One region of the Paenibacillus sp. ATY16 genome, then DNA from elsewhere that is predicted to be linked to it. Evidence: predicted binding sites of a transcription regulator. Region 1 holds the regulator's gene; the other holds the start of a gene.
What was found. Region 1 encodes NrdR, which represses ribonucleotide reductase genes. Its sites were predicted from a motif close to AACACNATATATNGTGTT; they were not measured.

Region 1 (14,780 bases):
ACGGACGATCCAAACGGTTGAGCGTCGCGGAAAGTTTTTGAGAATCGTGCTGGACGGTCTCGTGCTGGTCTCCCATCTTCGGATGGAAGGGCGGTACGGCGTATTTCCAAGCGACGAGCCTGTTGAGCTTCATACGCATGTCCTGTTCCACTTCGATGACGGAACGGATCTAAGATATAAGGATGTACGCCAATTCGGCACCATGCATCTGTTCGAGCCGGGAACGGAATTCGAGATGAAGCCGCTGAGCAAGCTTGGTCTCGAGCCGCTGGAGAATGAGGCTTTTACAGCGGAGGCCTTGAGAGGTTTGCTTGGAAAAAAATCAGGCTTAATCAAGCCGCTTCTTCTAAATCAGGAATATGTGGTGGGGCTTGGCAATATTTATGTGGATGAGGCTTTGTTCCTTGCGGGCATTCATCCGGAGCGGACGGCCGATTCCTTGAAGAAGGCGGAATGGATCCGTCTCCATGAGGCGATCGTATCGACGCTTGCGAAGGCTGTTGCGGCAGGAGGCTCATCCATCAAATCCTATGTGAACGGACAAGGCGAGATGGGAATGTTCCAGCACCAGCTGCTGGTGTACGGCAGGAAAGACGAGCCTTGCACAAGCTGCGGCAGATTAATCGAGAAGTCGGTTGTGGGCGGAAGAGGAACGCATACCTGCGCAAGCTGCCAGCCTTTGCCCAAGGCACGCAAAAGGGCCGTCCCGCAGGTTTAATGCACCGTAACGATTTCCCCGCATATGCTATTGTTGTTACGAACAATAGGCGGATGTCTAGATAAGCGCGTTGGCGCAGCTAGAGACATCCGGTATGCGGGGAGGGCTGCGGGTTGTTCGCGCATTTTGCTTCTTTGCTGGTGCTTGCTTTTGCCGTCAGTGTGGACGGCTTCGGAGTAGGCGTGACATACGGATTGCGGCGAATAAGAATACCGCTCTTGTCGGTTGTCATTATCGCATGTTGCTCAGGTTTGGTCATCTTTTTATCGATGATAGTGGGTTCATGGATTACGGGGTATTTATCGCCTTTTGTGGCTAAGCTGATTGGAGCGGTTGTACTTGTCGGCATTGGCACTTGGGCGCTGTTGCAGCTTAGGCGAAGCAGCCGGGAAGCGGGAGCTGCCGAAGGCCAGGCCGAAGGAGATTCGGATCATCCGGCGGGGACCAATCAGGAGCTGATTGACCGCACGCATCCGGTTCTTGTCGTGATCGTTGAATTGAAGCGCCTGGGATTGGTTATACAAATATTGCGGACTCCGCAAGCCGCCGACGTGGATAAGTCGGGAACGATCTCCGCTACCGAAGCGTTAATGCTTGGCGTAGCCTTGTCGTTCGACGCATTCGGCGCCGGAATCGGAGCGGCTATGATCGGATTATCTCCTTTATTAACGCCTATTATGATTGCTGCTGCGAGTGCTTTATTCCTGCTAGGCGGAATGCGGTTTGGCTTCCGGTTCTCGAACTGGAAAGGCATGCAGGCGATATCGGTGCTTCCGGGCATTTTATTAATCATAATCGGTATTTTAAAGCTGTTATAGAGTCACAAGCAATACGCAGGAGTTACTTGAACGGGGTGAAAGCTAATGAAGATCGGTTTAACCGGCGGGATCGCTACCGGCAAAAGCACCGTGGCTGCCATGCTGGCGGAACGCGGTGCGATGCTGGTCGATGCTGATCAGGTTGCGAGAGAAGTTGTTATGCCCGGCGAACCGGCTTTAGAAGCGGTCGCCTCCGCGTTTGGACAAGCTGTTATACATACGGACGGAACATTGGATAGGAAGGCGCTTGGCGGTATTGTGTTCAACAACCGCGATTTGCTCGCGCAGCTTGAGAATATCCTTCATCCGGCAATACGTAACCGCATGCAGCAGCGGATAAGGCAGTATGAAGAGCAGAACCCCCGGCAATTGGTCGTTGCGGATATCCCTCTTTTGTACGAGACGGGTCAAGAAAAGCTGTACGACGGGGTGATGGTCGTTTACGTTCCTCAGGCGCTGCAGTTAAAAAGGCTGATGGAACGGAACGGTATAGCGGAAGAGGAAGCACAGAGACGCATTGGACTTCAAATGGACATTGAGCAGAAGAGAGGCCGTGCGGACTGGGTTATTGATAACAGCGGTTCACTTGACGAGACTAGGCGGCAGGTGGGCGATTTCTGGAAGAGCAAGGGATTGCCATGAAGTGGTTACTTCGGAAAAGAGTGCTGCTTATTCTGCTCATTGGCTTCATTGGCGTCTTATTTCTTAATTCCAATTGGCTTGCCCGGATGATGTATCCGATTCAATATAAAGAAGACATACGCGCAAGCGCATCAAATTACGGTGTTGATCCGCATCTGATTGCGGCAATTATACGGACGGAAACGAATTATTCGACCGGACAAGTCTCCAAAAAAGGGGCGCTTGGCCTCATGCAGATTATGCCGGATACGGCGGACTGGATCGTGAAGCAGGCGGATTTCAACAATATCACAAAAGATATGCTGCAGAATCGGCCGGATGTCAGTATCGAGGTAGGGGCATGGTATTTGCAGTCCTTGCACAAACAGTTCAAGCAGAATACGGTAGCCGTTATTGCCGCTTACAATGCCGGTCCCGGCAATGTAAAAAAGTGGCTGGATACGGGGAAATGGGATGGCAAGCTGGACACAACGGATCAAATTCCGTATGGGGAAACCCGTCACTATGTACAACGCGTTATTTATTATTATAATAAGTACAAAGATCTTTATCCTGTTATTTAACTTGGACAAGAAGAAGCCTTGGCTGTCCGCCGCTTCAGGACGGAACAGCCAAAGCATCTGTTATACATGACTGATGAAATCATTATTGGCGGCCAGCAAGGGATTGTTCGGCAATTTGCACTAGGCGGCGAGTAATGTTACCCCCGATGTAGCCTGCGTCTTTAGTAAGCAGGTTGCCGTAGTAACCGTCTTGCGACAACGCAATGCCCAGCTCTTGAGCGACCTCATATTTCATTTGGTCCAGTGCTGCAGTAGCTTGCGGTACAAGTACTTGGTTGCTGTTGTTCGAGCTCATTGATGTTCACCTCCTTGCGGTTGGTAAATGTATTATGTGCGGAATTCGCAACTTCATTCAGGTAACGACTGGAAATTTCTTTAAAAATAAAAACAGGATTCGGAAGGAGTGAAAAAAATGAAATGCCCTTACTGCGATTTTGCCGGTACGAAAGTGCTTGATTCCAGGCCAGCTAACGAGAACAAGTCCATCCGCAGACGGCGTGAATGCGAAAAATGCAGCCGCCGTTTTACAACCTTCGAGATGATCGAGGAAACACCGCTTATTGTAATTAAGAAGGACGGGAGCCGGGAAGAATTCAGCCGCGATAAAATTTTGCGCGGTCTGATCCGTGCATGCGAGAAGCGTCCCGTCTCGGTTGAACGACTCGAGGTCATCGTCTCCGAAGTAGAGAAGGAGCTCCGGACGACAGCGCTCGCGGAAGTCGAAAGCCGCGAGATCGGCGAGATCGTGATGAGCCAGCTGTATCCGGTTGACGAAGTGGCTTATGTGCGCTTTGCATCCGTGTACAGACAGTTCAAGGACATCGACATGTTCATGAAGGAACTGAACAGCTTGTTATCCAAACATCCAATGAACAATTAATTTTACTGCGTGAATAGTCCTCCCTATACGGGTTGGACTATTTTTGCATCTATACAAGCCGGGAGTTGAGGAAATGGTAAAGATTGAAGCATTGGATCATCTTGTATTAACCGTGGCCAGTATTGAGAAGACGGCAGCTTTTTACGAAAAGGTGCTGAATATGGAGGTCATCGTCTTTGGCGATAACCGAAAGGCGCTGCTATTCGGCCGGCAGAAGTTCAACCTGCATGAAGCGGGTAAAGAATTTGAACCGAAGGCAAGGAACCCTCGTCCGGGGTCTGCGGATTTTTGCCTCGTTACGAAGACGCCGATGGATGAAGTCATCCGGCATCTGGCTGCTTGCGAGGTGCAAGTCGAAGAAGGACCGGTCGCCCGTACGGGGGCAGTAGGGACAATCGTATCGGTGTATTTTCGCGATCCGGATTTTAATCTGGTGGAAGTGTCGAATTATGCGTAATTTCTTCTATAACATCTTTAATTTCTACCGCGCGGGCTCGATTGATGTTTCTCTATAATGAATAGAGATACTCGGAGCAGGAGGCGATAGCTTTGCGGAATAGCAGCTTTACAGGTCCGGCAGCACCTAAAGATCCGAACGAGAAACGAAGCGGATTTTTTATTCTCTACGATACCATAATAGAAGCTAGCCCTCGTCAAGACGGGAAGTTTACGGAAGAGATTTACCTGGAAGGAAGGCTGAGCGAGAAAGCCAAATTTTCCGGTGGCGTTGAGGACGAGGGAATATTGACGCTTCTATCTAGCTGTAATGGGTTTCGCCAGCTGGTACATAGCATGGGAATAACGGTGAACCTTCATGATGACAGCAACCGATCGGACGTATTCTTCAGTCTGGAGAATTGGGGGAAAACAAGCAAATACGAGTCAGGCACCCGGATCCGGATTCCTTGTGAAACAGACGGCTCGGAGAATGTAGTTGTCTTAGCCGATATCGAATGGTCAGCGGATGATGACGTGCCCGGTAAGTTTGCTTTTGAATTTGACCAAGCCGGCGTCCTTGCGACAGTAAGTATAAGGCTGTACCTGAATGATGGATACGAAGTTCCGGAGAAGGAAGTTGAAACACCGGTTGAATTCGGGACGGATGCTTACCGCGGGATGATCGCCAAATCGCTGTTGAATAGAGGCAATACCAAACGGTTAAAGGCCGCTATGGAGAAGGCAAGACGAGGCGAGGATGTCACCATTGCCTATATAGGCGGTTCCATAACGCAAGGAGCAGGGGCGAAGCCGATTCATACGGAGTGTTATGCGTTTAAAGCTTATGAACGTTTTAAAAGAATGTATGGTGAGGTTGGAGCTGACGGTAACCATATTCATCTTATTAAAGCCGGAGTCGGGGGTACGCCTTCCGAGCTTGGAATGATCCGTTATGACCGGGATATTTTGCGGGATGGAGCTTCCGAGCCGGATATCGTTATCGTTGAGTTTGCCGTAAACGATGCAGGGGACGAGACAAAAGGGAACTGTTACGAAAGTCTGGTGCTCAAAGCCCTCAACGCGGCCAACGCGCCGGCCGTTATTTTATTGTTTAGCGTATTTGTGAACGACTGGAACCTGCAGGACCGTCTTTCTCCTGTCGGATGGCATTACGATCTTCCAATGGTAAGCGTAAAGGATGCCGTGGTCGATCAGTTCAAGCTGACCAAGCAAGAAGGGAATGTCGTTTCCAAAAGGCAATTCTTCTACGATATCTATCATCCGACGAATGTTGGCCACACCGTCATGGCGGATTGCTTGGCCTATTTATTCGAAGAGACGGATCGTTCGGTGGAGGATGCAGAAGACATAGTGACCGATAAGCTCCCGGTTATCGGGAATGATTTCGTGGATGTGCGGTTGCTGGATCGGAGCAGCTATGAAGGTGTTGCTTCGGTAGAAGCGGGTGGGTTCGATCAGAGCGACATCGACTTGCATTTCGTTGAGATGGACAGCAATCCCTTCGGAACGCCGCAGTTCCCTCATAATTGGATGCATTCGGCTGAGTCGGGAGAGAGCAACTTCAGAATGACCATTAATAGCAAGCGCCTTTTACTAGTGTTCAAGGACTCGGGCAGCCCGGATTTCGGCAGTGCCGAGGTCTTGGTGGACGGTCAGTTGGTGGTGACCGCAGATCCTCATGCGATCAATTGGACGCATTGCAATGCCGTTATTCTGTATAACGAGCAAGAGACAAGAGAGCATATCGTCGAGATCAGAATGGCTTCCGGACAGGGAGACAAGAGGTTTACGATACTAGGGTTCGGCTATGTGAAGTGAATGTAAAAAAAGACAAGCAAAATGATTGACAGTGTGGAAATGTCTGTGCTATTATTTTGCTAGTCCGGGGCCATAGCTCAGCTGGGAGAGCGCATCGCTGGCAGCGATGAGGTCAGGGGTTCGATCCCCCTTGGCTCCACCAAATAAGAACTTTAACGCAACCTTAACGGTTGCGTTTTTTTATTGGTGGAATGCCAAGGGGGAGATGAACCCCTATAGATTCGCCCGCGCGGACGCAATGAAATGAGAAGGCCACGAAGGCATGCTTCTAATGGAGGAGCACGGCGTGTGAATCTACCGCTAAAAGTCATCTTCGATTACGCTTCTTCCGCTATTCAATAAAAGATTCAGACATCCCATGATGAGAAGACGAGCAGAGCATAGTCGGCTCCTCCTTGGCTCCACCATAATAAAATGACTCGAAACCCTTGTTTATCAAGGGTTTTTTCTTTAAGATGATCATCGGCAGTAAGGTACCTGTTTTCAGTAATAGAACATACGGGTTTTCACCTCGCGTAGATCATGCAATCGTAACGCTGTTTTTTGGATTCTGGTATAAAAAGGATAATGAAGATCTTTTTAATGGCGTGACAGAATGGTAAAACCTAACGATAAAGCAAGCTTTATGCGCTTGCTATCGATTGCGTAACTAAGCAGCTCATAAATGCTTGACAATATCATAGAAAACCTATAGGATTTAATCATTAACTGACTGACTAGTCAATCGGGTGGAGGTGGGAACAGATTGAGCGGAGAGAAAGAAGCCCAAATCAATAGCGAGCGCAGAGAGCATATTCTGCAAATCGCCTTAAAGCGATTTGCCAAGGACGGTTATCACGCTACAAAAATTTCCGATATTGTCGCTGAGGCCGGTGTGGCCCAAGGGACGTTTTACTGGTATTTCAAAAGCAAAGAAGCGATTGCGCTGGAGCTTGTGAAAGAGGGAAGGGAAAAGCTGCTTGACGTCATCGGCCAAGGATACCGGAGGGAAGCAGGATCCGTGCAGGATATGGTACACGCTTCCGAAGCTCTGCTCGAAAGGCTGTTTCGGTTTGCGGAGTCCAACCGGTATTTAATAGAGCTTATTCTTGGCAGCGGTGGAGGCGTTGAAACCATCCGTCATGCGATTGGGGAGACAAGAGCTGCTCTGGAGAATGCCTTTCTTCTTAACATCCGCAGGGCAATCGAGTTAGGGATGCTCCCGGGTTCCATCGATGCCGAGTTCCGTGCCACGATGATTATGAGCTTGATCGAAGGCGTCATTTCACGCTGGTTGCTCGGGTTCGCCCCGCCAGGCAGCGGGATCGAATTCAAAACCGCTGAGCAGCTTGCCGCCGAGACAGCCAGGTTTGAGTTTTTTGGTCTGCTTGGCGTTTAGTTTGTACACATACACAGATTAGAGATAGGAGAGAAAAGCATGTTAACCAAAAAGAAATCCAGAAATACTCTGTTCCTAACGTTGTCCGTCTTATTGCTCGTTGTTCTGGCTTTGGCCGGCTGCGGTTCTAATAGTAAAAGCAATAATGCGCCAACCTCGTCTCCTGCCAATAATGCCGCAAATGCCGGAAGCTCCGCAAATGCCGGAAGCGAAGATAATTTATTGAACAAGGTTAAAACGGCGGGCGTTATTAAAGTAGGATTAATGGGTACTTACGCGCCTTACAACTTCCTGAACGACAACAAGGAAATCGATGGTTTTGATGCCGACATTGCAAAAGAAGCAGCCAAACGCATCGGCGTTAAAGTCGAGTTTGCTCCGCAGGAATTCTCCGGACTGATCCCTAGCCTGCAAGCCGGCAAAATCGATGCCATTATAAGCCAGGTTACGATTACCGATGAACGCAAGCAGCAAATAGATTTCACCCAGCCGTATATTACGAATCAAGTTAAAATCATCGTAAAAGAGAATAATAACTCGATCACGAAGCTGGAAAACTTTAAAGGGAAAAATATCGGCGTAGGACTCGGCACAAACGATGAATCCTATCTACGGAATGAAGTGCTGCCGAAGGTTGGGAGCTTCAAGATCAAAACGTATGACGATGTGATTACTTCCCTGCAGGATTTGAATGCTGGCCGGATCGATGCCACGATCAACAACCTGTATGCCTTGAAACCGATTGTCGATAAAAACGGCTTTAAAATTAAAGCGGTAGGCGACGCGATCAAATCCGACCAGGCGGGTATCGCGGTCCGCAAAAACAATCCGGAATTCCTGGCCGCACTCGATAAAGCTTTGACCGATATGAAAGCTGACGGTACCTATAAGACCATTTTCAAAAAATGGTTTGGGGAAGAGCCATCGGCCGAGTAAGAAAAGTGAAAAGGACAAGGCCATGAGGAATGCGTATTCTGCCATGGCCTTCTCGTTTTAACCAAGGAATCAAAAGGGGATTCAAACGACAATGAATCTGGTATGGGATAACTTGCCTTTCTTGCTTAAAGGCGCTTATTATACGCTGCTTGTTACCGTTATATCCATGTTTTTCGGACTTATTATCGGCTTGGTAGTCGCGATTGCCCGATTAAAGGGTAACCGGCTGATCCGCGGAATCGCCCGCGTATATGTATCCATTATTCGCGGTACGCCGCTTCTCGTCCAAATATTTATCGTCTATTACGGGCTTGTCGATTACGGAATTACGCTGGGCCCGCTGACGGCAGCTTACGTGGCATTGAGCATAAACGTAGGTGCCTATCTGTCCGAAACCTTCAGAGGGGCGATTCAGTCGATACCCAAAGGTCAGACGGAGGCCGCTTATGCGACAGGCATGACGGGCTGGATGACGATGAGAAGAATCATTCTGCCGCAAGCGGCCCGGGTGGCCATTGCGCCTATGGGCAATACCTTTATCGGCATGCTGAAGGAGACCGCACTGGTGTCCGCCATTACGGTAACCGAGCTGCTTCGTTCAGCGCAGCTTCTAATCGCCCAATATTACGTCTACATGCCATTTTTCCTTGGGATTGCTGCCATGTATTGGATCATGAGCACGGTGTTCTCGGCCATTCTGAATGCGGTCGAGAAACAGTTGTCCAAAGTATATTAAGGCTTGAGGTGGAGCAAACATGATTCAAACGACAGGACTGTCCAAGTCTTTTAACGGATTAGAGGTTTTGAAGAGTATCGACCTGCGCGTCGCTCCCAAAGAAATCGTTGTTTTGCTTGGACCAAGCGGTTCCGGCAAAAGCACGCTGCTGAGGAGCCTGAATGGGCTTGAGGAGCTGGACGGCGGATCGCTTGAGGTTAATGGCGTTCGAGTGGAGGCGGGCATGCCTTCCAAGAAGAAACAGGCTAGCTTCCGGGAAATTCGTCGTCATACGGGAATGGTTTTTCAGCAATTTAACTTATATCCGCACAAGACAGCGCTTGGCAATGTGATCGAATCGCTGATGACGGTGAAGAAGATGAAGAAGGCAGAAGCCGTGAAGATCGGCGAACGATTGCTGGACCGGGTTGGGCTGCTGGTTAAGAAGGACGAATATCCCTCCAGGCTGTCCGGCGGCCAGCAGCAGCGGGTGGCCATTGCCCGGGCGCTGGCGATGGAGCCGGCGATCATGCTGTTTGACGAGCCTACCTCAGCCCTTGATCCCGAGCTTGTCGGGGAGGTGCTGGAGGTTATGCGCCAGCTGGCCCGGGATGGGATGACGATGGTCATCGTCACCCATGAAATGAAATTTGCCCGCCAGGTCGCTAACCGAATCGTGTTTATGGACGGCGGCGTGATCGTGGAGGAGCAGGAGCCGGAGAAATTTTTTCAGAATCCGAAGTCCGAAAGATCCAGAAAGTTTATCAATCAACTTCAGGAGCATTAAAATACAGAAAGCGGGTAATCATCATGAAAGTCATGACAACTTGGAATGGAAAACGCTTGTTCACATCAGTCGGGGATTCCGGTTATCCGGTAGGAATGGACGCAACGCCGAAATACGGCGGCGACGGCAAAGGCGCGACGCCTATGGAGCTGCTGCTGGCCGGGCTGGCCGGCTGTATCGGCATTGACATCACCATGATTCTGGACTCGTTTCTTGGTCAGATCACTTCGCTTGAGATCGAAGCGGACGGTACCCGGAAAGAGCAGAATCCGACCGGCTTTACCGCCATTGAGCTGATTTTCCGCGTTGAAGGGGAAATTCCGGATTACCGGATTTGGAAAGCTATTGAAATGGGCAAGGAAAAATATTGTGCCGTATCGGATTCCCTGAAAGCCGACATCAGCTACAGATTGATTCTAAACGGTCAGGAAGTTTTCCGGCCTTAACAAAGCACGCCCGCCTCTCACATCCTTCTCGTCTGGCACAAGAAGATAAAAGAAGACAATGACAAAAAGAATAAATTCAATGAAAAATGAGCCTCTAGAATTGCGTCTAAGGCTCATTTTTCGTTCAGGGAATCGTTTATTGACCCCTGATTTTTTGATTTTTCAAAAAAAGTACTTTTTGCAGGGCTCTACGTGTAAGGTCATTATTTCATTCGAAAAAATATGGATTAGACTAAAAATAAAATTTAGATTGAGAAAAATATAGTTTTTGAATGTTCGTAAACGTCGTTAAGCGGGCAGAATAGCTGAAACACTGCAACCTTCATGTGGGTCTTTGCGTCTCAAATCTAATAGAAAATGACGGGGGTGGATTTCATTAAGAAAATTCTAGTTTTATTTGCGTTTTTTTGTCTTGTGTTCCTGATTTGCAGTAAAGAAACAACGGAGCGAAATAATGTTAACCCTGTTGAATACCTTCTGTCGTTTGGTTGGCATATTGAGGAAAAATTTAGCGAAAGAACGCAAGATGCGAATAAACCTGTGGATTTGGATGCAATGTACACAGGTATTGATTTGAAGCCATATAAAGAAGTTCATATTACAACCTACTTACTGAAAGAAAAACAAAAAACAGGAAAGAAATTATACGCTGACATTTATCAAGTTAATGAAGATATTATTGGTGGATACGGAAGTGCAGAAGGTTGGGTGCCTGGGACTTTTTCTTTGAAGGATAAAGAAGAGTTAATCAAAGAAGGACTAATAAAATAAATAAATAATTAAATAATTAAATAGCGTGTTCACCTTTATTACGCTATCGGGAAACTTTAGTTGAACAACCCATTACAGGCGAGGAGTTCAAATGGAACAAGAACTTGAAAAACAAACGCTGAGATTGTTAGGAGAAAAGTAAGAGAAAAAATCAAACCATTAGGTTTTAAAAGAACGAAACCTAGTTTTTATACAAGGCTCCATGAAGACATACAGTTTATCCATATTCATAAGTTTTCCTTTGGTTCTGAATTTAGTGTGCATACAGGGGTGCGATGGTTGATAGATTGATTTTGAAGCAGTTGCTTTAAACGGGATAGATACCTATGATTTCGGAAGCAAATACAATCTTAGCTATGACATAAGTGATGACAGCATTGAGAAGTGCGCATATGAAATTTTGTTGTTTATTCAAAATGAGGCTATACCTTGGTTTGAAAAATGGAGTATAGCCGAATCATCGTATACCGAATAACTTAATCAAGCAGAGTAAATCACTATTAGGAATTAAAGATTGAGGTTAGTTTACATTTGTGTTGTTACACTTGAAATTCAATTAAGACATTAAGCTATCGGAGAACTATAGCTCAACAACAGGATAGCAGCCGGCATATAGAGCTAGGCTGCTTTTTGCTGAACTAAGGGCAGGTTAGTTCCAATATGTAGTATTATTGTATGAGTGATTAGTCCACGTAAGGGGGGATTTAGATTCGTATTTTTATTTTTTTACTAGTATGTTGTCTTGTGAGTGGATGCACTAGTAATAATCAATCTGAAATCATCAAACAACCGATTCAGTATGATTTTTCAGAACCATTACAGTTTCCTTTTGAAGTTAATGAGGCCCATTCTGAGATTGGAATTGAAGATGGGTTGCACCAATTTATATATCATTATCTAAATAAGGAGACCACACAAGAAATAAAGTACATTTTGAGCAAGGTGATTGATGACGACTCTTATGTATTTTCTGAGAAGGAAAAAATGCAGCCCATAAACCTTGAAAATGGAACCCATGTCTATTACGAGGAAGATGAGTATAGTCAGTCAATATGGTGGGAAAGTCAGAATGGCTTTTTGGCTCGCTTTGTTTATTACATTAACGGTAATCAAAATCCATTAGGTGAGTACAAGTTAACTCGATCTGAGCTAATAGATCTAGTTAAACAAGTTCAATAACACGTTAAGCTAAACAATCCTGTAGAGCTTAAGAAATGAGCTTTGTAAAAAAGGAGCTCCTCGGTATGATGGGTTTGTCGAGAACACACATCAGGGAGGAGCTCTTACTATGAAGTTTAAGGAAATAGACGCACAACATCAACGGGTTGAACAAATTACTACCTCCCATCTTGTAATAGGGATCGATATGGCGAAAGAAATACATGTCGCACAAGCTACAAATTTCCGCGGAATAGTGGTTTCGAAACGCCATCTCTCATTCTCCAATAGTATTGAAGGGTTTGAAAAACTGAGCCGCTGGATGAGTGAACGGTCATGGTGAATCCAGCAACGACGAAGAGAAATAAAGAAAACCGGGATAATAGCCCGTCAAAGAATGACCCAAAAGATGCACTGACCATTGCAGATTCCGTCAGCCGAGGTTTCTACTATGCGCGTTTGAAGACCTTAATGAGTGACCGAGAATTTTGGTGACGAATAGTGTACGTCTGCAGAATTGAATCGTACGCTGGCTTGACATCCGTTACCCGGAATATCTTTCGGTGTTCAAAGATTGGACCTGTAAGCGTTCATTGGCGACTCTCAAGACCTTCCCTTGTCCACAGGACCTTGAGAAGCATACAAAAGGGTTCGGGAAGATCTTCACCGCAGCCATATTAGCTGGTACAGGTGATCTAAGACAATACGCGCACGGACGCCAGGTTTTACGGAATTAATGATATGATGTTGTAAATGGAACAGGCTATTCGAGCCTATTTTCTATTTTCGTGAGGGAGTCGATAAATGGGTATGGGAAGTACGAATCAATGGGATGCGGAATGGGAAGTATCAGAAGAATTGGCTCATAAATTAATAAGCAGTCAGTTTCCACAGTTAGCTTCACAAAGCGTACAAAAACTTGGATACGGGTGGGATAACACTGTTTTTCTTGTCGGGATCGAATATGTATTTCGCTTTCCAAGAAGAGAAGTTGCAATTAAACGTTTAAGGATGGAAGGAAAGATACTACCTAAGCTTAAAGATTATTGTTCCATTGCATATTCGTTACCTCTATTTTTTGGGGAAGGGGATTATAATTATCCTGCACCTTTCCTAGGCTACCCCTATTTATCAGGAGAGTTTCCAATCGGATTAACTGACAAGCAACGTGCGTTATCAGCAACAACGCTCGCGCAATTTTTAAAAAGCTTACATGCATTCCCTGTGCAAATTGCCCAAGAAAATGGAGTTCAACATGACCATAGAAATTTGATTGATATTGTAATGCGTAAAGAAAAGCTGCATAAATTCATTTCCGACCTTGCCCTTCATTTTAGTGAAGAAGAGTATCGTGAATTATCGAACTATTTGGAACAGCTTGGAACTGAAAAAGTGAAACCCAAAAACGTATTCCTCCATGGAGACCTTCATTTTAAAAATATGCTGGTAGACGAGAATGGAATAGTTTCAGGGATTATCGACTGGGGAGATATCAATATCGGACATCCTGCTTGCGACTTGAATGTCGCGTATAGCTTTTTGCCTCCGGATGCGCGTTCAGACTTTTTCAAAGAATATGGGGATGTCGATGAAGAAACGAAGATATTAGCTCGATTGATAGCCATATACATTCCCATTTTGATCATGATGCAGGCAATTGATTATAAAGATGAAAAGTTGGTTGCTGAAGCCAAAGCGATTATAAAACGTGCTCTTGCTGATTAAGGGATGTCATTCCGCTAACGGGTAACGTTAGTTCAGCCTCCATTAATCAAAGGATCAGGACACATCCGAAATAGAAACGGAATACCCCAAGCTCTCAAGTCTTCGTACGGAATTTCTAACGACCGCAGCATGTTTATGTCGTTCAAAGTAGTCTTCGCCCAGATCTACATACATTTCTTTTCGGCTTATGTCAGTGGCACAAGAAAGCCCAGGCTGACCCGAGCCTGGGCTTGCAACTGTTTGATGGGCTTACCATCATGTGAGCAATTTCGTATGTTTGGACTCATACAGTCTCTCGAGCTGCGAGGCAATTGCGACCAATTCATGCTGCGATTGCAGCAGGCCGAGCAAAGCGCGAACGAGCACCATCCGCGGCAACTCATCAGCCGCTGCCTCTTGCAGCAGATGGGCCGCTTCATGCAGCTCGGACCTGCGGGCGTTCGTCACTTGGAGCTCTTGAATGCTGGTCATGAGCTTGGTCAGCGTCGCATGCAGCTGCTCGCCGGCTGGCGCGTGACAGCCTTTCATCCCTCTTGCGACGAACTGTGACATGACTTCGGCATCTAGAATCGGCTCGTGTATGGACTTCTTAATGCCTGCGACCATCTCATCCATACGATCGACGATGAAATTCGCCATACGAGCATAATTGAACGGGCTGCTGATGAGTGTGGTCATAATCATATATTCCTTGAGAATACCGGTGTATAGGGCGATTAAATCCCATTTGTTTTTCTCAATTTCCGGCCCGTATACACTGATCATCAGCTCAGCAAAATTAACCAGCATTTGCGAGCGCATCTGTTGAAGAAATTTGGAGAAGGCGCCATCCTCGTTCATGGGCAGTTCGTAGAAGTCCTTTATGCTGTATTTAAATTCCAGAAAAAATTCAAACTGGCGATGCGTCTGCAGCACGAATTTCTCTCGCGGCGACAGCTCCGAATTCGACTTTATCCGATCAGACTC
Region 2 (14,780 bases), on a different contig from region 1:
CAGAGATTCAGAAAGTCTATTCGCTATGCCAAGGAGGAAAAAACACCCAATGATGGTTGATCGCATATCATAAATAAAACACTAACAACTAAAAACGGATTCATTTCGTCTTTTTGCTGTTAGTGTTTCGTGTTTCTAATTCATATTAGGTCATATCGTAGTAGCTATTTGCTAAAAAAATGAGAAGTCATTAAATTAAGTTATATTCGCTTCCTTTAATAAGTACTGCAGCATTTGCTTCTGATATTGAATACGAGTAGATATTGGCAGTGATAATAACCGTGTCGCCTTTATCGTTACCACTAATCAAGTAATATGGGATCACCTCCGCAATACTCTCATCGTACCAGCAATAACCATAGCAATAGAGGCAGTGAGTCGTGCAGTAGATTAATAAAGGCGGATTATATTAAGTCATAAGGTGAAGGCGATTTTTTATATGATATTCAAATCGTATCCAAAAGCACTTGCAGCAATGCTGCTAAGCTTCTTTATGGTTTATGAAGTCCTCTTTTTCTTAGAATTAGATGATGCATGCTTATATACGGTCATTAGCTTATAGGCCATTTTGCTCCAACTGAACCGCTCGACCGCATCTTTTCTTGCTTGTTTGCCCAATTTCGAAGCTAGATTTTTGTCACCCGCTAGCTTCCCAATCCACTCGGCATGTGAATGAGGACTTTTGTATTGTTTAACGAGATACCCGTTCGCCCCATGTCTCACTATTTCTTTAATCCCTCCGATACTGGATGCAACGACGGGAAGTCCAGAGGCCATAGCTTCCACATTGACAAGCCCAAATGCCTCATGTCGCTGTGAAGGACACACGAAGCAATCTGCGTTCTTGTATAGCTGGTGGACCCTATTATGAGGAATCATTCCAGTAAAGCGCGCATTTATACGATATTTTCGTACTAATAATCTAAGGCTATTGATATAATTCGCTTTACCTCCCCCGACGATGATCAATCTTACTTTGGGATATTTTCTTTTCATAATTCCAATTGCTTGGATAATAACCGGTACACCTTTACGTGGAATAATTCGTCCTGCAAACAGGACCTGGAAGGTATCAGACTTCTTTTTAGAGTCATTAGGTTTGAACCGAATGGTGTCCACACCTAGATATACTGTTCTTATCTTAGAGGATTGCGTTGGAAACAAGCGGGATAAATTACTTTTTAATGAGACACTGTTCGCAATAATCAAATCGGCCTTATCCAAGCTGGTTGCCACAGCTTTAGTACGTGGAACAAAAGTGAGAGAATGAAGGAAAAGCGAAACCGGGGTTAATGGGAAGGCATGCTTCACTTTAGCCATATAGTGGGGACGATTATCCACTTGTATAATATCATAATACTTTCCTTTGATATAACGCAGGACCGATGCGATGTATTTCTGTGAACTTCCCGAAGGCACTCGAACAATAGTTAAGTTTCCATGGTTACTAACATTTGGTAAACCTGACCTTTGTCTGCTGACAATCGTAACCTTATGACTTACAGCAAGCTGCTTAGCAATTGCCAGCATACATATTTCAACCGATCCATTGCCCGGAACCGGTAATTGCTCCGGAGCAACCATAAGGATCTTCACTTAACCTCCCCCAGTTCATTTTTAGTGTTTTTGCAATATGTTCTAGCTCAATCGATTTCGAGTGAATTAGATAATACCTGCTACTTTGGAAAAATAATTATCTGAGTATGGCTTTGGCTTTTTAGTAATCGCTCAGACAAAGAAAGACAGAAATCAACTCTTCTGCCTTTTACCAAAATGGCGTTGAAATATTTTATTCGTTTGAACTTTAAACGACCTCTTTTAATGCCTATTTAAGTAAAATGAGATCAATGTCTAACACGTCCATAAATCCGATGCAGATAATCACCTGAGATACCGCTTCATATAAAAAAGCCCGAATCCGAAGGGATCCGAGCTTAATTAATTTCTAATTACACTTGCTATAGCCGCAGTTGCTGCATTGCTTGCAGCCTTCGACATTAATCAGCGAAGCCGATCCGCAGGATGGACATAAGTCGCGAGAGGTAACTTCGCCATGCTTATGCGAATCCTCTACGGCAGGTGCTGCGGCGAAAGCCAAGGCTGGTGCCTCTTTTACCGGCTCATACGCAGCCGCCTGCTCATTCGTGCTCTCGATATGAATTTCCAGCGCCTTCGCTACCGCGTCCGCGATGGATTCTACGCGGTTGGCTCCAAAGCCGATGGCACCGGTTCCGCCAATGCCTTTGAGATGCTTGATCAGGAGCTTTGCTTTGTTGCCGTGATCCCCGTAACGAAGGAACAAGGAGCATACGCGGCCAAGCGCTTCCGCCATCGCGAATACGTCGGAGCCGGCTTTGCCTACGTTCAGGAAGATCTCGCCCGGAATGCCGTTCAGATCGTTAATCGTAATATAGGCCATGCCGAACGGCGTGTTTACTTTGTACGTTGCCCCGCGAAGAATTTGCGGACGGCGCTTATATTGCTTGTCGAATTCCTGCTCCGCCTGCGGCGATACCTTCGCGTTAAGCGCCGTATTCAGCGTCTCGAGTTTATCTTCTTCTTTTACCGCTTCCGCAGCTGCAGCCGCTTCAACCGCCGCATCCGGCTTCGCGTCTTCCTTCTTCGTCGACAAAACTTGAACGTCGCGGCTGCCGTCGCGGTAGATCGTAACGCCTTTACAGCCCAGATCAAACGCCATCTCGTACAGCTCTTTCGTCTCTTCAACGGTAAAGTCGCTCGGACAGTTCGCCGTCTTCGAAATCGAGCTGTCGACCCAGCGCTGAATCGCCGCTTGCACGCGGATATGATCCTTCGCCGACAAATTCATTGCCGTTACGAAGTAATCCGGTAGCTCTTCGCCAGGGTGCGCATCCTTCCATGCCTGCGCGATCGGCACCAGCTGTTTGTCGAAGCCTAGACGGCTTTGACGGAAGTATTCGAAGGCAAAATACGGTTCGATGCCGGTCGACGTACCAACCATCGTACCGGTGCTGCCCGTCGGAGCCTGCGTAATAACGGTCACGTTACGCATGCCTTTGGCCAGAACCGCTTCGCCTACCTCCGGGAATTCGGACACCATGTTTTTCATAAAGCCGCTTTGCAGAAACTTCTCCGCGTCGAACGCTTCGAACGAGCCTTTCTCCGAAGCGATCTCAGCCGAAGCGAGGTAAGCCTCCCGTGCCATAAAACCGTATATTTTATCGAGGAACAGAAGAGATTCAGGGCTGCCGTAACGGACACCAAGCTTGATCATAAGCTCGGCAAGGCCCATCGTGCCAAGGCCTACGCGGCGCTCCTTCTTCTGATTCTTCTCATTCTCTTCGAAATGATAAGGGGTTGTATCGATAACGTTATCGAGGAAGCGAACGGACCATTGGGTTACCTTCGCCAGCTCTTCCCAATTCACGTCATGCTTGCTCTCATCGTAAAATTTGGACAGATTAATCGCGGACAGGTTACAGACGCCCCAGCCCGGCAACCCTTGCTCGCCGCAAGGATTCGTGCAAATAATCGGGTTGAAATACCAGCTGTTCGACATTTGGTTGTAGTATTCCATAAAGACGACGCCAGGCTCCGCCGACTTCCATGCCGATTCGATAATCGTATGCCATACGTCGCGCGCCCGAACCGTTTTATAATGGATAACCCTCTTGCCAAGCTTCTTCCATGCTTCCAGATCGCCGTTCCACAGCTCGTCGTAATCGGTTTCCTTGGTGTCCGGGAATACAAGCTCCCAATCCAGGTCTTCCTTCACGGCTTTCATAAACGCATTGCTTACGCATACCGACAGGTTCGCATTCGTCACTTGCCCCATCGTTTGCTTGACGGTAATGAAATCGAGCACATCCGGATGCCAGTCGTTAATCATAAGCATAAGCGCGCCTCTGCGGCTTCCGCCCTGTTCAATCAGGCCGGTTGTATAGCTGAACAAGCCCCCCCAGGATACGGCCCCGCTGGAGGATCCGTTAACGCCAGCGACAATGGCGCGTCTAGGACGCAGCGAAGACAGGTTGATCCCCACGCCGCCGCCGCGCGCCATAATTTCCGTCATCTCCGACAGAGTCGTCATAATGCCGCCGCGGCTGTCCTTTGGCGAAGGAATAACGTAGCAGTTGAACAACGTCAATTCTTCGCTCGCGCCGGCGCCGGCAGCAATGCGGCCGCCAGGAACCAGCTTCCAGTCATCGAGAATGTAACGGAATCTTTCCGTCCAGGCACGCCGCTTCTCTTCGCCTTGCTCGACGCCAGCCATCGCACCGGCCAGACGGTCCCACATCTCTTCCGGAGTCTTTTCTATAGTAAGCGTGAGTTTCTCCACGCTGGATGTCACGGTATCTCCGCTTCTAAGCTTGACGGTCACTTCGTCGCCGCTGCGTCCGATGACTTCCCCAACCTCTTTGGCCGGGAATTTCGGATCATCCTTCGTCAGGACCAGTACGACATCCCCTACTGCGGTATTCTTTGTGTCCGCGTTTTTCCAAGCATAACGGTCCAAAAATATTTTTTCGCTAAGGCCTTCCAATTTCTGAGTCATTGCCATCCGATTGGTCCTTCCTCCCATGTCCCTTATATCGTGTACACACCTCTTATCGCATGTGTCGGGCACCATATATTGTGTGTACTGATTATTATACTATACTACATATCGGTATCCACAGTTGTTTTTACCTATTTCGCCGCTTTTCTCCGCTTACATTGGCTATTCTCTTTCTATTGCTTGTCCTTTCGCTAATTTTACTGCTTATTTACTAAGATTTGATGAAAAAGGCCATACTAGTGACAACTATCTCTATTCGCAAAAGGAGCTGCCTATCGTGACCTTTACTATGAATGATCAGGCGAATGTGAATCCCGCCTCAACGGAAGCTAATATGGTCCGGCGCAAGCTTCATCCGCTTGTAGACCTGCAATGCGACCGCACCTGGTTCGACGAGCTTCAGAACCGGGTCGCCAAAAATGGTCCTTGGGACAATTGGACGCTCTATCAGCTGACGATGGAAGCCGAGCAGGCCAAGCGGGTCGACAGCTTCGAACAGCTGCAATGCTTGCGAACGCTCCCCTCCTTCGAGCCGATGCCGCATCAAGTGGACACGGCACGCAAGGTTGTTCACGAGATGGGCGGCCGCGCTATTCTCGCCGATGAAGTTGGACTTGGCAAAACGATTGAAGCCGGACTCGTCATCAAGGAATACATGGTGCGCGGACTCGTCCGAAAGGCTCTGATTCTTGTTCCGGCTTCCCTCGTCTTGCAATGGGTGAGAGAGCTGAATTCAAAGTTTGGCATCTCGGCCGTCGCTCAAAAGAAAGAGCATACGTGGCAATACGACGTTGTGGTTGCCTCTATAGATACGGCCAAGCGCGATCCGCACCGCGAGATTATTCTGGGCCAGGATTACGACATGATCATTATTGACGAAGCCCATAAGCTCAAGAACAAAAAGACGACAAACTACCAATTTGCGCTCCAGCTCCGCAAAAAATATTGTCTTCTTCTTACGGCTACTCCGATTCAGAACGATCTGGATGAGTTATATAACCTTATTACGCTGCTTAAGCCGGGCCAGTTAGGAGGTCAAAGCGAGTTCGCAGCCAACTTCGTTGTCGACAAGCGTCTGCCGAAAAACGAAGATCAGCTGCAGGATGCGCTGTCCACCGTCATGATTCGCAACCGGCGCGGAGATGGCGGCATATCGTTCACCAAGCGCGTCGTGAAAAATATCCCGCTGGAGCTTTCTTCCGAAGAAAAGGCTCTCTATGACGCGGTTACGGCATTCGTTCGGGATCGTTACAAGGAAGACGGCGTCGATATGATGAGTATGCTTCCGCTTGTTACGCTGCAACGCGAAGTATGCAGCAGCCGGGATGCGGTATTTATTACGCTTGTTAATCTGTTCAAGAAAACGGCCGAGGATTCTCCGATCCGCCCGAAAATCTGGGAGCTGGTTGAATTCATTAAACAGATCAAAGCCAATACCAAAGCCGAGAAAGTGATGGAGCTTATTCAGCAGATTAACGACAAGGTCATCATTTTCACCGAGTATCGGGCATCGCAGGAATATCTGCTTCAGTTCTTCCGCTCGCATAATATTTTGGCCGTACCTTACCGGGGCGGCATGAACCGCGGGAAAAAGGACTGGATGATGGATCTGTTCCGCGGCCGCGCCCAAGTGCTTATCGCTACCGAAGCCGGCGGCGAAGGAATCAACCTGCAGTTCTGCCACAACATGATCAACTTCGATCTCCCGTGGAATCCCATGCGCGTCGAGCAGCGGATCGGCCGCGTTCACCGGCTTGGTCAGAAGGAAGACGTCAAGATCTATAATTTGTGTACGCTCGGGACCATCGAAGAGCATATCGTGAACCTGCTGCATGAAAAAATCAATCTGTTCGAGCTTGTCATCGGGGAACTCGATCATATTCTCGAACGGTTCGAATCGGATGCCGGCTCCATCGAACAGCAGCTGGCGCGGATGCTGCTCGAATCCGAAGGAGACGCCGTTCATCTGGAGCAAAGGCTTAATCATCTGGGCTCCACGATATCCAAGCTTCGTGAAGAGAAGGAGACGGATACGCCGGATACGCCGGATACGCCGCAAGGACCAACCATCCTGGCACAAATGACCGCGCTAGGCCAGAAAGTCGAGGTGAGACCGTGAATTCGAAGCAGGTCCACAAATACGTACAACGGTTTCTTGAAGCCACACAATGCTCGATATTGGAGAAGTCGCCTGCCCACTTCACGGTTAAGCTTTCCCCTGCTGCCGACCGTGAGCTTACGAACCGTCCCTTCTACTGGAGCTTTGTTGACCGCACGGGCTCCGATCCGGAGACGATGACTTACCTGTTCGTAACGGACAAGGAGAAATACGAGGAGGAGCTTGCTGCCCCGCCGCCAACACCAGGCCCCGTAACAAACGCCGTGGATGCGGCTTTAAACCGTTCGTTCGGATTCGTAAACAACAATATGGCCGGCGGTATCCGCACGCCAAGGGAAGATCTTTATTTCGGCTCCCGCAAGCTAGAGCAACTGTTTGGCGCAGCCAAAAACTCCGGCAGCTACGTGAACCTGTTCCAGGAGCCGGAACGGAGGTCCAGCACTCCGTTCCAATCGACACCTTATACCGCATGGCTCGGAGTCAATATGCGTGTCGAATTCGCCTGCGACAGGAAACGCGAGGAAATTCACAGCTATGGCGTCTCTCTCGCAACGGGACTCGTGATCGAGAACTTCTATGACCGCCTTAAAAATATGAAGCTTACGCCGCGGCTGCCATCGAATATTCATTTGACCCGCAATGGTCTTTCCCATGCCAAGGCATTAGGCGTTATCGAGACTTCGCTTGAACGCAAGCTCAGAAATTACGACTATACCTGGGCTTCCGATGCCGCGGCAAGGCTGGAGGAAGAGCTCGATAGGATCCGGCATTATTACGATCCGATGATCAAACACGCCGAAGAGGATGCCAAGGCAGCCATCGAGGAGCAATTCAACCAACGCCAGACCGAGATCAAATGGCAGTATGAGCCGCGGGTGACGGCTTCCGCCATTAACTGCGGTATTTTCCACTTGGAAGGCATTGAATAGAGACAATCAGACGGCATTCGCAGCAATACGCCAAAAATAGAACAACCGATTGACGTACGCCCGCGACAGGTTCCAACAGCCTTCTGCGGGCTTGTCCAATATAATGAGACCATGTCAGAAACAGATGCAAAAGAAAGAAAGGATGTGCCAGGGTGAAAAAGTGGATTCGACAAACGGTTATAGCCGCATTGGTGGTGTCAACATTCCTTGTCACGGCTCAAAGCCTTCAGGCGGAATCAATGCCGTCCGTAACGGCTCAACAGGAAACGGAGCTTCAATCCGCCGTACGAGGCTGGATGGACGAGCTTGCGAAATTACCGGAGTTCAAAGCGTGGAGTCATGCCGAATTTACCGTGTCGCCTCTTGGACCCGGCACGCATAGCTGGATAGCGATTGTTAAGGATAAAGGTCAACCGGCCGGATACCTGGTTATTCAGGCGAAGGAAAATGGCGGGTTTGCGCTTGGGGAATACGGAACGGGGGAATACTTGTTTGACCAGACAACGCTGCATCAATCCCTTGCGCAGCTGGAGCTTCTCTCCTCTCTGCCTAATACGAACCAAGCTTTATATATTCATCCGTTACTGGCCGTCTGGGACGTGAACGGTTCAGCGGAAAATACGTATTTGGACGGAATGAGCGGTGAATGGCTGCCCCTGCAAAAAGCAACGTTGGAGAAGACAGCCAAGGCAGAAGAAGGGCTTGCCGCACGTTACGCCCTGCAAGGGAACACCTTGATTCAAAGAGCCGTGAAAAGCCGTTCTTTCGATCCGTACAGCGAAATGCCGTGGCTGACCGAGAAACCTATACCAGCTTCCGCCGAGGATACCAGCATCGTGCTCAAAGCGCTAAGCTCCAAGACGCCTCTCCGTTTTACGGTAGAACGCTTTAATAATGAGATGCTCTATGTATGGTCGGTAACCGGGTATCACAGCTGGGGGGATGGCAATGTCTATGCCGCTCTGGAAACGGATGAGCTCGGCAGCAGCACAAGGTACATTCCCCTCAAGCTTCTTGCCGAGCTCGGTCATTTCTATCGCTAACGTTCCGTACGGCCTTTCCACCATAGCAATACGCTTGCCCCGCCCCATCCGAACCAGCGCGACAGCCAATGCTCCCTTGCAGCCTTGGCTGTCGCTTTGGCTGCTTTTCGTTCATCCCTCGGCGTCTCGATGTAGTTCACAAATTCCACGGTCACGTATTTAATAAGATCATGTCCATTTGCCACTGCCCGATCACCTCTTCGGTTTATTTGTTACTAGAAGTTTGCCCGGATTGTCCAGATCGTAAACATGCATGAGTTTTCCTTCAATAAGCCACGCTATCGATAGCTGCTTTGCACGCAAGTCTTGGCATATTGAAGGAGGAATTCAAATTGTTTGTCATGCGGGTTACCGTTTTTGTGCTTATCGGCTTGCTTAGTCTTGCGCCCCAGCTGTCAGCTGCCGTTCCGGAAAACAAACAGCAAATTGCGCACGCTCCCGAGGACGGTTGGACGATGCCTTCGGCTATCGTGTTGATCGATGCCGGACACGGCGGGATTGACGGAGGCGCAACAGCCGGAAATACCTTGGAAAAGGATATAAATTTGGCCATCGCCCAAAAGCTGTACCTATTGCTTAATAGTCAAGGCATTCCGGCCGTGCTGAATCGCACCGGTGATTATGCGCTTAGCGAAGAGAACCGGTGGCATGTGAGCAGATCTCGTCACAAGCGCGATTTGTCGCAACGCCGCCAGTTAACCGACGAGATCGAGACAACCATGCTGGTCAGCCTTCACGTGAACTGGACCAAGGACAGATCCAAGCATGGTCCGCTTGTACTGCATCAGTCTACGGGTGAAAGCGCCCTTCTTGCTTTTTGCATACAGGACACGCTGAATAGACAACAACAAACCGCTTTTTACCCAAGAGAAGGCAAGCCTTTTTATTTGCTGCGCAAGGTCGACCAACCGGCCGTCATTGTAGAGATGGGCTTTATCAGTCATGAAGGCGACCGTACGATGCTCACCGACCCACGCGAGCAGCTTCGCGTTGCCACGGCAATCGCCTCAGGGATTCGGCAGTATAAATGGATCACCCGATAACGAAGGAACCAGATCCGACAGCTTGACGAATTGAACTTGGCCGTCTGATTGCATCCCTGGAATGGATGCCTTAAGGACGGCTGCCGTTTTTTTGCCCGGAGGCCCAACATGGCCGATAACGATGCAAGTAGCATGGGATTCCAGATGCTTCTTCGCAATCGTCATTTGTTTCGATACATGCTGCTCCGTATAGACGTCATCAAGAAATACGTTGTTTGCGAGTGCCGGTACGCCAAGCTCCTCCGTTACTTTGGGTACAACCGTTTTGAAAGTCGTACGGCTGTCGAGGAAAAATAATCCCCGTTCCTTGCAGACCGAAAGGACGATACGCATAATCCGTTCGTCAGCCGTAATTTTGGAGCCCATGTGATTGTTCATGCCTACCGCATACGGAACGTTATCAATGGCATCCTCTACCCGCTTCTTAATTTCGGCATCGCTGAGATCAGCGGTAATTGCCCCTGGACCCAGCCAATTTTTTTGCCCTTTATTAGGCTCCATCGGCATATGCACAATAACATCGTGTCCAAGGCGATGCGCTTCTTCGGCATCCTTTTTGGTGGTTGGCATAAACGGCATAATCGCTACCGTAAATTTAACGGGCAGCTGCAGCATCTCATCCGTGCCGTTCATTCCGTTGCCGAAATCATCGATTACAATCGCAAACTGTCTTGCGGACTTCGCTTGTTCTTCCTCTGCGGCCATCGCTTGTCCCGCACCGGCCGGCATGAATAACACGAGTGCAATGATCCAAATGACAGCTGCTCTTTTTCGTTTGTTCACGTCATACACCCTTTCCCTTTTATCCCCTTCATTGTTTGTCCAACGGAGGAAAAATATGCTGAATTTTGCAACTTTATTGGATGGGTTGACGAATGAAACCCGTACATGCTACCATAGGGGACGTAATAAGGCATGCGGTCGTGGCGGAATTGGCAGACGCGCTAGATTCAGGTTCTAGTGGTGTAACAGCCGTGGAGGTTCGAGTCCTCTCGACCGCACCATGCATAAAGGGTTCCAGCGCATGAGCTGGAGCCTTTTTCTTTTGTCTTAACTATTTCTAAATAAACAGCTTGACTCTTCTCTTTACTTAATGGTATGATATCTTTCGTTGGCAACAACATTTGCGGTCGTGGCGGAATTGGCAGACGCGCTAGATTCAGGTTCTAGTGGTGTAACAGCCGTGGAGGTTCGAGTCCTCTCGACCGCACCATACATAAACAGTCAAAGGTTTTGGTTAGTCTAGCGATAGACAACCAAAACCTTTTTTTGTATGCCTCGACGCAAAAAAAGCAGGAAACCCTGCGTACCAGAGTTTCCTGCTGTATGCTGTACTTGCTATTCTACAGAACCGCGTTCGCTTGAGGCAAGCTCAAAGCGGTAATTGCGGCTCAGCTTGACGACCCGTCTGTTGTGACGACGGATGACAACCGATGCGTCATCCCAAGCAACAACGATTCCAATCACGTCGTTTACTTCCATCTCGTCCCGAACGACACGGATCTTCTCGCCGCTTTGGCGAAACTGATCCAACTGCTCTTCACTAATCACCGCTAATACCTCCGTGCGGACTAACCGACATGCTCCTTGGAATCATTGGTTTCATACCATTCATCAAGCACTCTTGAAGACATGACGCGCTTTGCGATATATTCTGCCTGACGCTCCGTGAATTGACCTTTCCATTCCTCACCGAGCTCTTCGCAAAGCTTCACAATCGTAAGAAGCTCCGACCATGCAACATAACGCTTGTACCAGAAAAATTGCGGATGCTCAATCATATAAGGATACAAATCATCAAATTCCGTATGCTTGCAATCTAACGCGCGTTCGAAGTGAACTTTCGCGTCACCCAGTTTCGCAGTCAAAAATTCAGAAGTTATCATTGCCGCTGCCTCCCCTCGGTTCCTTCACCCTCATTATAACTTAGTCGAACTGAATTTGCCCGTTTTTCAAAGAAGTAACATTTACTAGCGACTCAACCCGCACACCTTGTTCGCGAAGCGTTCTTGAACCGGCCTGGAACGATTTCTCGAGAACAATCCCCATGCCCACCAGCTCTGCGCCGGATCTCTCAATGATCTTGATCAGTCCGCGGGCTGCATCGCCGTTAGCGATAATATCGTCGATGAAGAGCACTTTATCTTCAGCCGACAAAAACTGCTTCGACACCATAATATCGGTCACCATCCCTTTTGTAAAGGACGGAACACGCTCCGAATAAGCATCCGGATCCGCGATTAAAGTTTTCTTGCGACGTGCAAATACAAGCGGTACTCCTAGTACGTACGCCGTAGCATAAGCAACGGGAATACCAGAGGATTCGATCGTAACAACTTTCGTAATTTTCTCGTCAGCAAACCGTTTTGCGAATTCATGTCCCATTTCCATCGTAAGAGCAGGATCGACCTGGTGGTTAAGTATGGAATCCAGCCGCAACACATCGCTTGAAAGTACCGATGCTTGCTCTAAAATTCGTTCTTTTAAAATATCCATCGTCATTTCCCTCCACCAAAATCTCTTTTCGATAACTTACCATAGGATAGGCAAACAACGCAACCCGGCTCTTTCAAATTTTTTATCGAAGCAGGAGAGGAATCATTTTATATAGAAGAGATATATAATGCAAAGCAACTTCTTCCAGATATGGACGTAAATAAAGATAAGATTTCAGGACAAAAAGCGACCCAAAAGGAGCGCAATCGCATGAACAAGACAAAGAGAACATATTATGCAGCAAAATGGACGGCCGCAATGGCCCTTTCCCTTATAGCGACAACAGGCTGTTCGAACACGATGAACACGGACACTCCATTAAGTCTGCAGCCAGCCGACCATTCGTCGGACACTTACCCAACGGGCGACAGTCCGCAGAAAACCTACTCCCAAGGACAGGATAGCGGGAGTTACGCCAAGGAGCCTGCAGCAAGCGGCGCAAATGCGTCCGGCGGAGATACGAGCGCGGAATCCTCCGGCAAAAGCACATCGCCGTCCGGCACTGGCACGGCAAGCAAACAGCAGCAATGGGATGCTTCCCACCCTGTCATGCTCGGTCTTCGGATCGGCGATTCCAACACGAAAGTATCCGAGCGCTATGGCAAAGCAAATGACGTATACAGCCTGAAGGACGATTCGGAGACGATAGAGGTTCACGAATACAAAGGTTTTGCCGTAGGGATCAACGAAGACAAAGCGATCCAGTACATAGAGGTTTACGATAAGTCGATTGCAACCGGGCTCAGCGGCGTTCGCGTCGAGGACAAAACGGAAACCGTGCTTAAAGCGCTTGGCAAACCAACTTCCCAGAACAGCTACATCATTACTTACCAAGGAAAAGACTCGCTGCTCAAATTTGATCTGGATCCGGATCATAACAAAATCGTTTCGATCAAATTGTTAGCCGGAGCTTAACCGGACCGCTTATCCGGAAGTTACTGTCATGCCCGTCCCTCTTTGGACATACCTTCTTATATAGAAGGTTATTTTCGGGAGGACATGCCATGGTAAAGCGTACGGGTAAGGCTCTTCAAATCGCATCCACTTATATTGGCACGATTGTAGGCGCCGGTTTTGCGACTGGACAAGAGATCTTGCAGTTTTTCACCCGCTTCGGCTATTGGGGTACACTGACGATCGCTGTCGCGACGGCGCTCTTTATATGGCTAGGCGGCAAGATGATGCTGATTGCAAGCGAAATCGGGGCGAAGTCCTACGAGGATCTGAACATTGCGTTGTTTGGCGATAAGTACGGGAAATGGATCAGCCATTTCATGCTGGTTGTGCTGCTTGGCGTAACCGCCGTGATGCTTGCCGGTGCGGGCACCATCTTTTACGAGAATTGGAATGTCTCTTATCAAACGGGATTACTCGTCACCATTGCCGCATGTTACTTCCTGCTTCGCAAAGGCATGAAAGCGATTCTGACGGTTAACGCGATCGTGGTGCCGGTTATGCTCCTATTCACCGCGCTAATTATGCTGGACACGTTCCAAACGCCCGAAGCCGACAGGTTCATAACGATTGCGACGGACCACTCGGTATGGGCGGCATGGGCTTCCCCATTCCTGTATACCGCCTTTAACCTGTCGATGGCGCAAGCCGTGCTTGTCCCGCTTGGCTCGGAGGTTAAGGACCGTAAAACCATTGTACTGGGCTCATGGATTGGCGGAATCGGAATCGGCATTATGCTGCTAGCCGGACATATTGCGTTATCCGTCCATATGCCCGGCATCCAGCAGTTTGCCATCCCGATGGGAGGCATCGCCAAGCAGCTTGGCCATTTCGTGCAGTATATTTATATTTTCCTCATATTCGCCGAGATCTTTACGACGCTTATTGCCGACATTTACGGTCTGACCCTCCAGCTCCAGGAGCGGCTGAAATGGTCCCGTCCGTTAATCATCTTGGGCATTCTCGCCTTCTGCTATTTCGCGAGCCAAATCGGCTTTGGCCCGCTGCTCTCGACGCTTTATCCGATTTTCGGCCTTATCAGCTTAGGCTGGCTATACCTGGTCATCCGACGAAGGATGGCTCACTAACGGCCTGCTTCTGCCAGGCAGCTCGATTTGATTAGCATGAGGAATGCCATTCTGAAGTGCAGCCCGAATATGCTCATGGCAGGTAAACAGGATCAATTGGCGCGATAACGACAATTCGCCAAGCAATTGGGCGACGGCTTGCAGGCGCTGGCGGTCGAAGTTAACGAACAAATCATCCAGCAGCAGCGGCATGCCCGCTGCTGCTGTTCGTTCTACGGCAAGCGCAAGCCGCATGGCCAGATACACCAGCTCGGCTGTGCCGCGGCTTAACATAACGGAATCGACTAATCGGTTATCTGACGTCTCAAGCCGGAGCGAAGGCTGGTCCGGGGTCGTCATCACCCGGCTATATCGCCCTTCCGTAAGACGGCGTACAAATTCGCTTGCCAGCTTCAGCAAGGCGGGCTGCCGTTCTTCCTCGTATATCCGTCTCGTTGTCCGAATGAGGGAGGCGCTGACAGCCAGCACGGCGTAACGCTCGGCATCCTCGGTGATCCGGGCAAGCGTCATTTCCTTGACGGCCAGCAGCTCCCGGCGCTTCTCCTCCTGCAGCAAATGCTCAAGCTGCTGG

Region 2: CFI03_RS15080 (adenosylcobalamin-dependent ribonucleoside-diphosphate reductase) is a predicted target of NrdR. The motif match lies at 4,602-4,619, and genes of this name have one in related genera.

The regions. Positions count from the first base shown of each region.
Region 1 covers NZ_NMOK02000022.1:11,016-25,795, reverse strand. The annotation lists gene mutM (DNA-formamidopyrimidine glycosylase) at 1-718, shown strand, start outside; gene ytaF (sporulation membrane protein YtaF) at 832-1,536, shown strand; gene coaE (dephospho-CoA kinase) at 1,582-2,178, shown strand; gene CFI03_RS11895 (lytic transglycosylase domain-containing protein) at 2,175-2,741, shown strand; gene CFI03_RS11890 (alpha/beta-type small acid-soluble spore protein) at 2,824-3,036, opposite strand; gene nrdR (transcriptional regulator NrdR) at 3,154-3,621, shown strand; gene CFI03_RS11880 (VOC family protein) at 3,695-4,078, shown strand; gene CFI03_RS11875 (SGNH/GDSL hydrolase family protein) at 4,171-5,898, shown strand; tRNA gene CFI03_RS11870 (tRNA-Ala) at 5,965-6,040, shown strand; gene CFI03_RS11865 (TetR/AcrR family transcriptional regulator) at 6,644-7,276, shown strand; gene CFI03_RS11860 (substrate-binding periplasmic protein) at 7,316-8,212, shown strand; gene CFI03_RS11855 (amino acid ABC transporter permease) at 8,304-8,948, shown strand; gene CFI03_RS11850 (amino acid ABC transporter ATP-binding protein) at 8,968-9,714, shown strand; gene CFI03_RS11845 (OsmC family protein) at 9,738-10,160, shown strand; gene CFI03_RS11840 (DUF4830 domain-containing protein) at 10,527-10,931, shown strand; gene CFI03_RS11835 (hypothetical protein) at 11,676-12,110, shown strand; partial or broken gene CFI03_RS31425 (transposase) at 12,220-12,820, shown strand; gene CFI03_RS11825 (phosphotransferase) at 12,900-13,814, shown strand; gene CFI03_RS11820 (TetR/AcrR family transcriptional regulator) at 14,070-14,780, opposite strand, start outside.
Region 2 covers NZ_NMOK02000023.1:465,079-479,858, forward strand. The annotation lists gene CFI03_RS15075 (glycosyltransferase family 4 protein) at 499-1,596, opposite strand; gene CFI03_RS15080 (adenosylcobalamin-dependent ribonucleoside-diphosphate reductase) at 1,946-4,540, opposite strand; gene CFI03_RS15085 (DEAD/DEAH box helicase) at 4,872-6,656, shown strand; gene CFI03_RS15090 (YqhG family protein) at 6,653-7,585, shown strand; gene CFI03_RS15095 (hypothetical protein) at 7,738-8,628, shown strand; gene CFI03_RS15100 (YqzE family protein) at 8,625-8,813, opposite strand; gene CFI03_RS15105 (N-acetylmuramoyl-L-alanine amidase family protein) at 8,961-9,671, shown strand; gene CFI03_RS15110 (divergent polysaccharide deacetylase family protein) at 9,636-10,463, opposite strand; tRNA gene CFI03_RS15115 (tRNA-Leu) at 10,589-10,675, shown strand; tRNA gene CFI03_RS15120 (tRNA-Leu) at 10,798-10,884, shown strand; gene CFI03_RS15125 (hypothetical protein) at 11,010-11,222, opposite strand; gene CFI03_RS15130 (hypothetical protein) at 11,243-11,557, opposite strand; gene CFI03_RS15135 (xanthine phosphoribosyltransferase) at 11,598-12,167, opposite strand; gene CFI03_RS15140 (hypothetical protein) at 12,378-13,082, shown strand; gene CFI03_RS15145 (YkvI family membrane protein) at 13,172-14,209, shown strand; partial or broken gene CFI03_RS15150 (ATP-binding protein) at 14,174-14,780, opposite strand, start outside.